Regions from separate parts of the Pseudoneobacillus rhizolycopersici genome, predicted to be linked through region 2. Evidence: predicted binding sites of a transcription regulator. Region 2 holds the regulator's gene; the other holds the start of a gene.
What was found. The regulator LexA, encoded in region 2, represses DNA repair genes until DNA is damaged. The targets are predictions, from matches to a motif close to CGAACATATGTTCG.

Region 1: ACX9YW_RS18085 (YolD-like family protein) is a predicted target of LexA. The motif match lies at 2,943-2,956, and genes of this name have one in related genera.

What each region holds. Positions count from the first base shown of each region.
Region 1 is NZ_JBTOOE010000021.1:64,758-69,521, reverse strand. It holds gene ACX9YW_RS18105 (CD3073 family putative ECF transporter S component) at 1-424, shown strand, start outside; gene ACX9YW_RS18100 (CD3072 family TudS-related putative desulfidase) at 414-875, shown strand; gene ACX9YW_RS18095 (PhzF family phenazine biosynthesis protein) at 972-1,835, shown strand; gene ACX9YW_RS18090 (L,D-transpeptidase family protein) at 2,119-2,868, shown strand; gene ACX9YW_RS18085 (YolD-like family protein) at 2,984-3,319, shown strand; gene ACX9YW_RS18080 (VOC family protein) at 3,539-3,958, opposite strand; partial or broken gene ACX9YW_RS18075 (IS1595 family transposase) at 3,982-4,128, opposite strand; gene ACX9YW_RS18070 (dicarboxylate/amino acid:cation symporter) at 4,752-4,764, shown strand, end outside.
Region 2 is NZ_JBTOOE010000006.1:217,016-221,779, reverse strand. It holds gene ACX9YW_RS09255 (nuclease-related domain-containing protein) at 1-323, opposite strand, end outside; gene ACX9YW_RS09250 (MerR family transcriptional regulator) at 591-995, shown strand; gene glnA (type I glutamate--ammonia ligase) at 1,016-2,350, shown strand; gene lexA (transcriptional repressor LexA) at 2,450-3,070, opposite strand; gene yneA (cell division suppressor protein YneA) at 3,224-3,547, shown strand; gene ACX9YW_RS09230 (YneB family resolvase-like protein) at 3,550-4,197, shown strand; gene ACX9YW_RS09225 (DUF896 domain-containing protein) at 4,305-4,538, shown strand; gene tkt (transketolase) at 4,741-4,764, shown strand, end outside.

The DNA of each region.
Region 1 (4,764 bases), on a different contig from region 2:
GTGGGGTGTTTTGACAGGCGGACTGACCAATGTGGTTATGGGGGCGACGACGGGGGCTTCGGCCATTTTCTTTGGACTTGTCAATATTGCGATTGCTTTGGTAGTAGGTTTTATCGCAAGAAAATTTGATTTTGCCAAATGGTATGTTGCTTTAAGCACTGGTCTCCTTATTTCAATCGTTGCACCGCTAATCGGCACACCGATTGCTGTTGCCGTTTATGGCGGTTTAAACGGGAGCGGTATGGATTTAATTGTCCTATGGTTAAGATCATCAGGTGAAAGCGTATTTGCCTCAACCTTTATATCGCGTATTACGGGTAATTTAGTAGATAAAATTGTCACTTGTTTACTTGTCATGTTTTTGATTAGCCGAATGCCGTTCTTATCAAAAATCATTAAGAGGGAAAAACGTCATGCAGCGTAGTAAACAGATTTTACTAGTTTCTCATTGTATATTAAATCAAAATACCGTCATAGATGATGAGGCAAGGGCAGAGGGTGCCGTTCTTTCGGCTGTTGAATGGGCTATGAAGAAAGGCTATGGTTTTTTACAATTACCATGCCCAGAATTTACCTTTCTTGGCTTAAACCGTCCTTCGATGACTTATGAGCAGTATAATACACCGGAATACCGGAAGCATTGTCGGAAAATTTTACAACCCGTTTTACAGCAAGCTGAAGATTATCGCAACAACGGGTATGACATTGTTGGATTGCTTGGTATTCAAAGCAGCCCATCTTGCGACCCGACGCGCGGAATATTTATCGAAGAATTGAAAAATATGTTTCTAGAAAAAAATATTGGGTTGAAAACACTATGGTTTTTACCGAACACCAGTGAACCGGTATTTAATGCGGACTTACATCATTTATAATATTTAGGAGAGTGCCAGTACTTATTTAGTGCTGGCTTTTTCAATAATAGTGAATTTACATAAATATCACCAATTTACCTTGTAGGAGGAGATCTAATGTGGAAGGAAGTATATGAATTATCTGCGTTTGTGAAGGATGGGCAGGGTGGGAATCCAGCCGGGGTTGTGCTGAATACAGAAGGTCTTAATGAAAAGCAAATGAGGGAAATAGCACGTGAACTCGGTTACTCTGAAACAGCTTTTGTCCTGAAAGCCATGAACGCTGACTTCCAGATTCGTTATTTCACCCCAAAGGAAGAGGTTGACCTTTGTGGACATGCGACGATTGCTACCTTTTCGTTACTATCACAAAAGGGGATGATTCAAAAAGGCGATTACCTAATGGAGACTAAAGCCGGTCGGTTAAGTGTTAATTTGATTGAAGACGGATCGGTATTTTTACTTCAAAAGCTGCCGGAGTTTAGTAGAGTCTTACCAAGAGATGAAATCGCAGCTAGCTTAGGTATAGAAGAAAATGAGTTACATCAAGAGTTACCGATACAAATTGTTTCTACCGGTCTCCGAGATATCATAATTCCGGTTCAAAGCCTTTCGATATTAAATGAGTTAAAGCCTAATTTTTCGCTTATAAAAGAAATTTCCCAAAAGTATAGGGTAGTGGGTTATCATGTTTTCACACTCCATACTCTCTTTGGCTCAACAGCGCATTGTAGAAACTTCGCCCCCTTATATGATATAGAAGAGGAAAGTGCAACCGGTACGGCCAATGCTGCGTTAGCTTGTTATTTAGAGAAACACGGTAGGGGAAATCATTGGGATCCGTTTATTTTTGAACAAGGATATACCATGGATCGTCCCTCTGAAATATTGGTCCATTTAGGCAAAGGGGAAAATGGCCTTTCAAATGTATTAGTTGGTGGTAAGTCATCCCGTTATAAGATGAAGAAGATATTGGTTTAGAGCACCAACAACCCTTTAAGATATCGAACATATTGATACAATCATGACAAGACAAAATCAAATGGTTTTGTCTTTTTTTATGGTTGAGTTAAAGAAAATGTTGATTTTTGTCGTGAAAAAGGTCAGGAATTCGTTACCAATTTAGGGTAAAAAATGCAACCTTTATGGAGGAGATTTAGTCTAATAGAGTACATGAAATTTTTACAGTATCGCTTACCACAGCTTGTTTTTCTATAAAAATCAATTAGCAAGTGATACAAATTTTAACTCAAGGGGGATGGGAATGAAGAAAATCATCATTAGTATTATGCTGCTTATATCCATCTTATTTTTTGAGGCACCAGCAATGGCGGCAGGCGGGGAATTTATTATTATTAATAAAGCCAACAATCAATTGGCTTATTATGATAATCATAAACTTGTAAAAACGTTTAAGGTGGGTACTGGACGAAAACCTTCTTATACACCAGAGGGCAAGTTCAAGATCGTAAACAAAATTAAAAATCGTCCGTATTACACCGATAATATTCCTGGTGGCGACCCAAGGAATCCGCTTGGCGACAGATGGCTTGGCTTAAATGCGAGAGGGACTTGGGGAACAACGTATGCCATCCATGGCAATAATAATCCGAAATCAATTGGAGGATACGTCAGTTCCGGTTGTATTCGGATGTACGACGACGAAGTAGAATGGCTTTTTGATCAAGTAAAAGTGAACACACCTGTTATCATCACAACCTCCAAGAAATCCTTTCATTCTATTGCGGCCGCAAATGGTTACAAAGTAACTGGCCCCGATTCAGTTCCAGTAGATGCAATCCCTACAACCACTATTCTAAAACTAGGCATGAAAGGTGCCCAGGTCAAAAAATTGCAGCAAGCACTAACAAGTAAAGGCTATAGCACAAATGGTGCAGACGGGGTATTTGGACCTTCCACAGAAGCAGCCGTGAAAAAATTCCAAAAAGCCAATAAATTGAAAGTAGACGGAGTAGTTGGACAAGGCACCATGAAGGCTTTAGGATTAAATTAACGAGAATTAAGGCAACTATTCGAAACCTTCTTTTGTGGAAGGTTTTTTTATTATCTTTAGAATTTAATACATAGAGAACAAATGTTCTTATATAATATAGAATGGAGGTGATGATATGACCATTAGGGATCGTGGAAAAATGAAATGGCAAGAAGCATTTTTTATGCCGGAGCATGTGAAGTTGCTAGGGGATATTCGAAGTGACTACTTCCGTACCAGAAAACCAGAACTAGATGAAAACCAATTTGATGAATTCGACGAGCTATTAGGAGAAGCAATGGCTACGAACGTACCAATCAAAGTATCCTTCTGGCGAAACGGTTTTGAGTCCGAAATCGTCGGGGTGGTACAAGAATTGGACACGTTGAATAGGGTATTACACATCGAGGTAAAACCTGGGGAATATGAACGAGTTATATTTGAAGAAATCATTAAAATAAAAGGAATGTGAATTTCCGAGAACATGAATGACTTGTTGTACAAAGTAACACACAAAAGTCTTAATTAGGTTAACCTGCTTAAGGCTAATTATTTTCTAAGTCCCCAGTCGTGTGGTTTTAAATATGGATATAAAAATGAAGCTTTGTTAAAGGATTTTGTTGATTTTTATAATAAACAGAGAACTCAATAGTTTTGAGTTCTCTGTTTAAATATACCGATTTACAATAGCCTATTGGGAAATTAAGTGTTTTTCTTTAAATATTGGACTCAATTCGCTCCAAACATCAAATTTATTTCCATTTAAATCATAGAAAACAAAGTTCCTTCCTGAGTGTCCTCTGTTTTCAATTTCTCCAACTCTAATTTGTTTTTCACTAAAATCCTTATGTATAGCTTCTAAAGCACTTAACCCGTTAACTTCAAAAGTTAATGAAAAACGTTCTTCGCCGTAAATATCATAAAAATTTGAGCTTTGATTTTCATCAGACTTTACAAGAAATATGCTTTGATTAGCAAAGTTAAGTATCGCTTTATCTTCATCTTTATAACTTAATTCAGCCCCCAATTTGTTCACATACCATTCTGAAGAAAGTTCTACATCCGTGACTGGAAGATAAGTTGTACCAACTCTTAATAATGTTTCTCTCAATATTTCTCCTCCTTATATGTTCTCTATTTGGAAAATTCTGATAACACAAGTTTATCATAGGTAACACAAGTTGAGAACAGGGAGCTTTCAACAATCATCTTGTTAACTGTTATGTCATCATTTCGATGCCTAATTTGGTCTAAGAATTGAAACCATCTCAAATACTGGTCGTTAACATAGCTAAAAAAAAAAGACACATTTCTTTGCGAAATGGTCTACTAATGGTGATAAAAAGGTTTCTAACCCTTATCAAAACTTATTATCCATTTTAGAGGCTTTTCAAAAAATAACCAACTTCTCGTTATCACTTTAATATGGGTAGAATGGATAGAAAAATACATATAACGGCTGCTGTAAGTAAAACTAAAGTAGTGACAAGATTTCTCCTAAATTTCATAGCATATGTACCAAAAAAGATGGCCGCAGCTAATTTGGAGGAGCTTTGAAAATAAGCATGATTAGAAAAAAATGAACTGCTCAAAATAATGGAAAGTAGTAATGTTCCAGAAATTAGTATTTTAAACCACAAAGGTTCTTGTAGGAAACTTTTAATCATCCATTTTATCCTATGCATAACGTCAAACCTCCCCTTTCTAAATATCATATGATTTATTCCTAAAAAGTAATACTAACCTAATACACTGATTGTAACCTATCTATTAACGGCGTGACAGGCAAATATTTTTAGATTTTTTCGTGAATATAGAAAGTCATTTACTTAGTACGAGAACTCAGATATGATTTTCCAATAGACATGTATAGTAGAATTATAGTCTGAAAGGCAGTGTTATTGATGAAGTCCTTCT
Region 2 (4,764 bases):
GAAGGCAAAAGATACCATCTATCATCCTCTACATAGTAATCGCCTTCATTATTCTTTACATCAAACACATGTATGGTATCCCCTGAGTGTAGGACGGAATCAGATTGGAAAAGGGATTTCTGGCTTTCTAGAAGCAAATCATTTAAGATGTGGCAATCCATCGTTAAGTTTTGCTCCAGGAATAAATCGAAATTTTTTTCACCTTCAAACCCTTTTTCGAGGTGTTCGAAATAACCCTTTTGGTCAGGAGTTAATTCCATACGTTGGTTTAATAATCGATAAATAATTAATTCAAGGGACTCAGATCGTGGTTTTATGATCATTCAGGCAAGCCTCCTATCAAAATATTTCCCTTCCATTCCAGTGTACTAAATAATTCCCAATGAATTTGTGTCAAAAAATAGACAAATAAAAATCACACTAAAGGGCGAAATGTAAATTAATATTAAGACGTTGAGGGAATTTTTATGTGGATTTTTTAAGGTGAAAAAATTTTAAAATTTCATGTTAGAAAACCTTACATGATATTGACAATTTTTCTTACACGACATACAATAACAACATGAAAAAACAAAAGAGGAGAAGAAATCATGAGCGGAAAAGAGATACGCCGTTCGATGCCATTGTTTCCGATTGGAACGGTTATGCAACTTACTGATTTAAGTGCAAGGCAAATCCGATACTATGAAGAACATAATTTGATTTCTCCGGCAAGAACAGATGGTAATAGACGACTTTTTTGTTTGAATGACATTGATAGGCTCCTTGAAATCAAAGATCTAATTGATCAAGGAGTAAATATGGCAGGGATTAAAAAAATATTTGCCGTACAAGAACAACAAGAAGTATCAGTCGATTTAAAAAAGGAAGCAGAAAAAATCAGAAAGCAATTGTCCAACGAGGAATTACGAAAAATATTGCGTAAAGAAATTATGCAAGCTGGACGATTTAATCAGTCTTCTAGGCAAGGAGACATCAGAAGATTCTTTCATTAAAAAATTAGGAGGAAACACAAATGGCAAAGTTCACCCGTGAAGATATTAAACGCTTAGCCGTAGAAAGTAACGTGAAATTTATTCGCTTACAATTTACCGACATCCTTGGAACTATTAAAAACGTGGAAATTCCAGTAAGTCAGCTTGATAAGGCGTTAGATAACAAAATGATGTTCGATGGTTCATCCATTGAAGGATTTGTTCGTATTGAAGAATCAGATATGTATTTATACCCTGATTTAGATACTTGGGTTATTTTCCCTTGGACTGCTGAGAAGGGTAAAGTGGCTCGATTAATCTGTGATATTTATAATGCAGATGGAACGCCTTTTGCAGGGGACCCAAGAAATAATCTAAAACGAATCCTTAAAGAAATGAATGAAATGGGTTTTACAGATTTTAATCTAGGGCCAGAACCAGAATTCTTTCTGTTTAAATTGGACGAAAAAGGTGAGCCATCCCTTGAGTTGAATGACCATGGTGGTTATTTTGATTTAGCCCCAACTGATTTAGGAGAAAATTGCCGTCGTGATATCGTGTTAGAATTGGAAGAAATGGGCTTTGAAGTGGAGGCTTCCCATCACGAGGTTGCGCCTGGTCAACATGAAATTGACTTTAAATATGCCGATGCATTAAAAGCATGTGATGATATCCAGACCTTTAAATTAGTGGTTAAAACCATTGCGCGTAAACATGGTCTGCATGCGACATTTATGCCAAAGCCATTATTTGGGGTTGCTGGTTCGGGTATGCATTGTAACTTATCCTTATTTAGAAATGGTGAAAATGCATTCTATGATCCAAATGGTGAAATTCAAATGAGTGATACAGCCCGTCAGTTTATTGCAGGGGTGCTTGCCCATGCACAAGGATTTACGGCTGTAACAAATCCAACTGTCAATTCCTTTAAACGTCTTGTTCCTGGTTACGAAGCTCCATGTTATGTGGCATGGTCATCTCAAAACCGTTCGCCGCTTGTTCGTATTCCGGCATCCCGTGGAATGAGTACTCGTATTGAAGTTAGAAGTGTAGACCCAGCAGCAAATCCTTATCTAGCAATGGCAGTTCTTTTAAAAGCAGGGTTAGATGGTATTAAAAATAAAATGACTCCACCACAAGCAGTTGATCGTAATATTTATGTGATGACAAAAGAAGAACGCATGGAAGAAGGTATTGGAGATCTTCCATCATCACTTTTAGAAGCGCTCATTCAGCTGAAAAACGACGAAATCATCACTTCAGCGCTTGGTCATCATATACTCGAACACTTTATCGAAGCGAAAGAAATCGAATGGGATATTTTCCGTACCACTGTTCATCAATGGGAACGCGATCAGTATATGACAATGTATTAAAAAAGCGATCGAGGCTTGATGACCTCGAGCTGGTAGCGTTTGTAGCTAAATAGGAATAAAAAAAGGCCTCTAACCAATATGGTTAAGAGGCCTTTATCATTAATGGATGTTTCGGTAAACTCCAATAACTTTCCCTAAAATGGAAACGTTTTGCAATATGATTGGTTCTAATGAAGAGTTTTCTGGTTGTAATCGAAAATGATCCTTCTCTTTAAAGAATCTTTTTACTGTAGCTTCGTCTTCATCAGTCATAGCAACAACAATCTCACCATTATTTGCTGTTCTTTGTTGCTTTACGACTACATAGTCTCCGTCCAAAATTCCAGCCTCAATCATACTATCACCCATAATTTCAAGCATAAAAATATGGTCATCTGAAGAACCAAAACTAGCTGGCAGAGGAAAATATTCTTCGACATTTTCAATTGCTGTAATCGGTAATCCGGCAGTAACTTTTCCGATAATCGGAACGTTAATGACATTATGTGTTGGTAACGGAGAACTAGATTCATCTAAAATTTCTATTGCTCTAGGCTTCGTTGGATCGCGTCTAATTAATCCTTTTGATTCCAATCTGTTTAAATGCCCGTGAACAGTTGAACTGGAAGCAAGTCCAACAGCTTCACCAATTTCTCTAACGGAAGGTGGGTAACCTTTGGCGCGAACTTCTTCTTTAATAAATTCCAATATATCCTGCTGGCGTTTTGATATTTTTGTCATGTTTACGCACCTCTATTAATTTGTTAGATCTAGTATAGCATGTTTTTCCATCTGATACAAACATAAGTTCGTTAAAGTGTTGACAACAAACAAATGTTCGTTTTATAATAAAATCAATAAATAAGAACATATATTCGATAGAGGTGTTTGAAGATGAAAAAACTATTGGTAACTAATTCATATACTATTTTGTTATTGCTTGCGTTTTGTATTACTGGATTCTTTTTGGGAACTGATACTGAAATCAAACAAGAGGATTTTTTAAGTGTTACAATTGTTCCGGGGGATACTGTTTGGGAGCTCGCAGAACAATATTCAGACAAGAGTGGACTTTCCAAAAAGAGATTTATCAATTGGGTTTTAACACAAAATGAAATTAGTGAAACGGAATTAATTCCAGGGGAAGATATTATTTTACCTGTCAAGAATCATTTATCTGATTACAAAACTGAATTAGCTAGTGCAACAGGAGAATAAACGTGAAAGCAATTATCTATTGTCGAGTCAGCACGAAAAAAGAAAGTCAAGAAAGTTCTTTAAAAAGGCAAGAAGAAGAATTAGTTAGACTTGCTGAAAGTCAAAATTTACAAGTTGTAAATATTATTAAGGAGCAAGCAAGTGGTTATGAAATTGATAGAGATGGAATACTGGAAGTTTTGCAATTAATCTCGGAAGAAAATATTCAATTTTTATTGATTCAAGACGAAACAAGACTAGGAAGGGGAAATACCAAAATTGCCCTGCTTTATCACCTTCAAAAAGCTGGTATAAAAATATGTACTATTTCACAGCATGGAGAATTACAATTATCAGAAGCTGATTCAATGATCCTGCAAATCGTCAGTATCGTGGAAGAGTTTCAAAGAAAAGTCCATAATACTAAAATTAAACGGGGGATGAAACGAGCTGTTCTTAATGGATATCAACCCCAAAAAAACTTAAAAAATATTGATGCTTCCCCTGGTCGCGAAAAGAAAGATGTTCCGATTGAAAAAATCGTTCATTTACGCAATAACAAATTGACCTTTTCAGAAATCGCCGCCACTTTACGAGGGTTTGGCTATGATGTATCTAAAGCAACAGTCCATCGCCGGTATTTAGAGTACATAGATTCATTGAAACAGTAGACCTTTTGCCTTGTCAAAAGGTCTATTTTTTAGTAGTATCAACTAGTAATTCCAAGTTCAAGGGCATTAAAATGGAATTTTTATTATAAAGAAAGTAGGGTTTGCTCATGCTGCCTAAGGAAAAACTAAATCGAATTAATGAATTGGCAAAAAAGGCAAAAACAACTGGGCTTTCAGAACAAGAAGCAAAAGAACAGTCTAGATTGCGTCGAGAATATCTTGAAGTGTTTCGCTCTTCGATGCTTAATACCATAACAAATGTTAAAATTATTGATCCAAAAGGAGAAGATGTTACTCCAGAAAAAATTAAAAACCTGAAGACTAAAAAGCCATTACATTAAGAAAAAATTTCTACCTTAGAAGGGGGCTAACTTCTTCTAAGATACATAAATTGAAAGAGATTGTGTCAAATTATTAACAAAGTGAAATTTTTTAGGATGCTGCCTTATCTAAAGGTTGTATTAAATTAATAGACAAATTAATATTAAAATGGAAATCCCTAGCAACACTTAGGGATACTTTACCTTGAAAGGGATGTAAATCATGATTGAAAAAATTGATGACTTA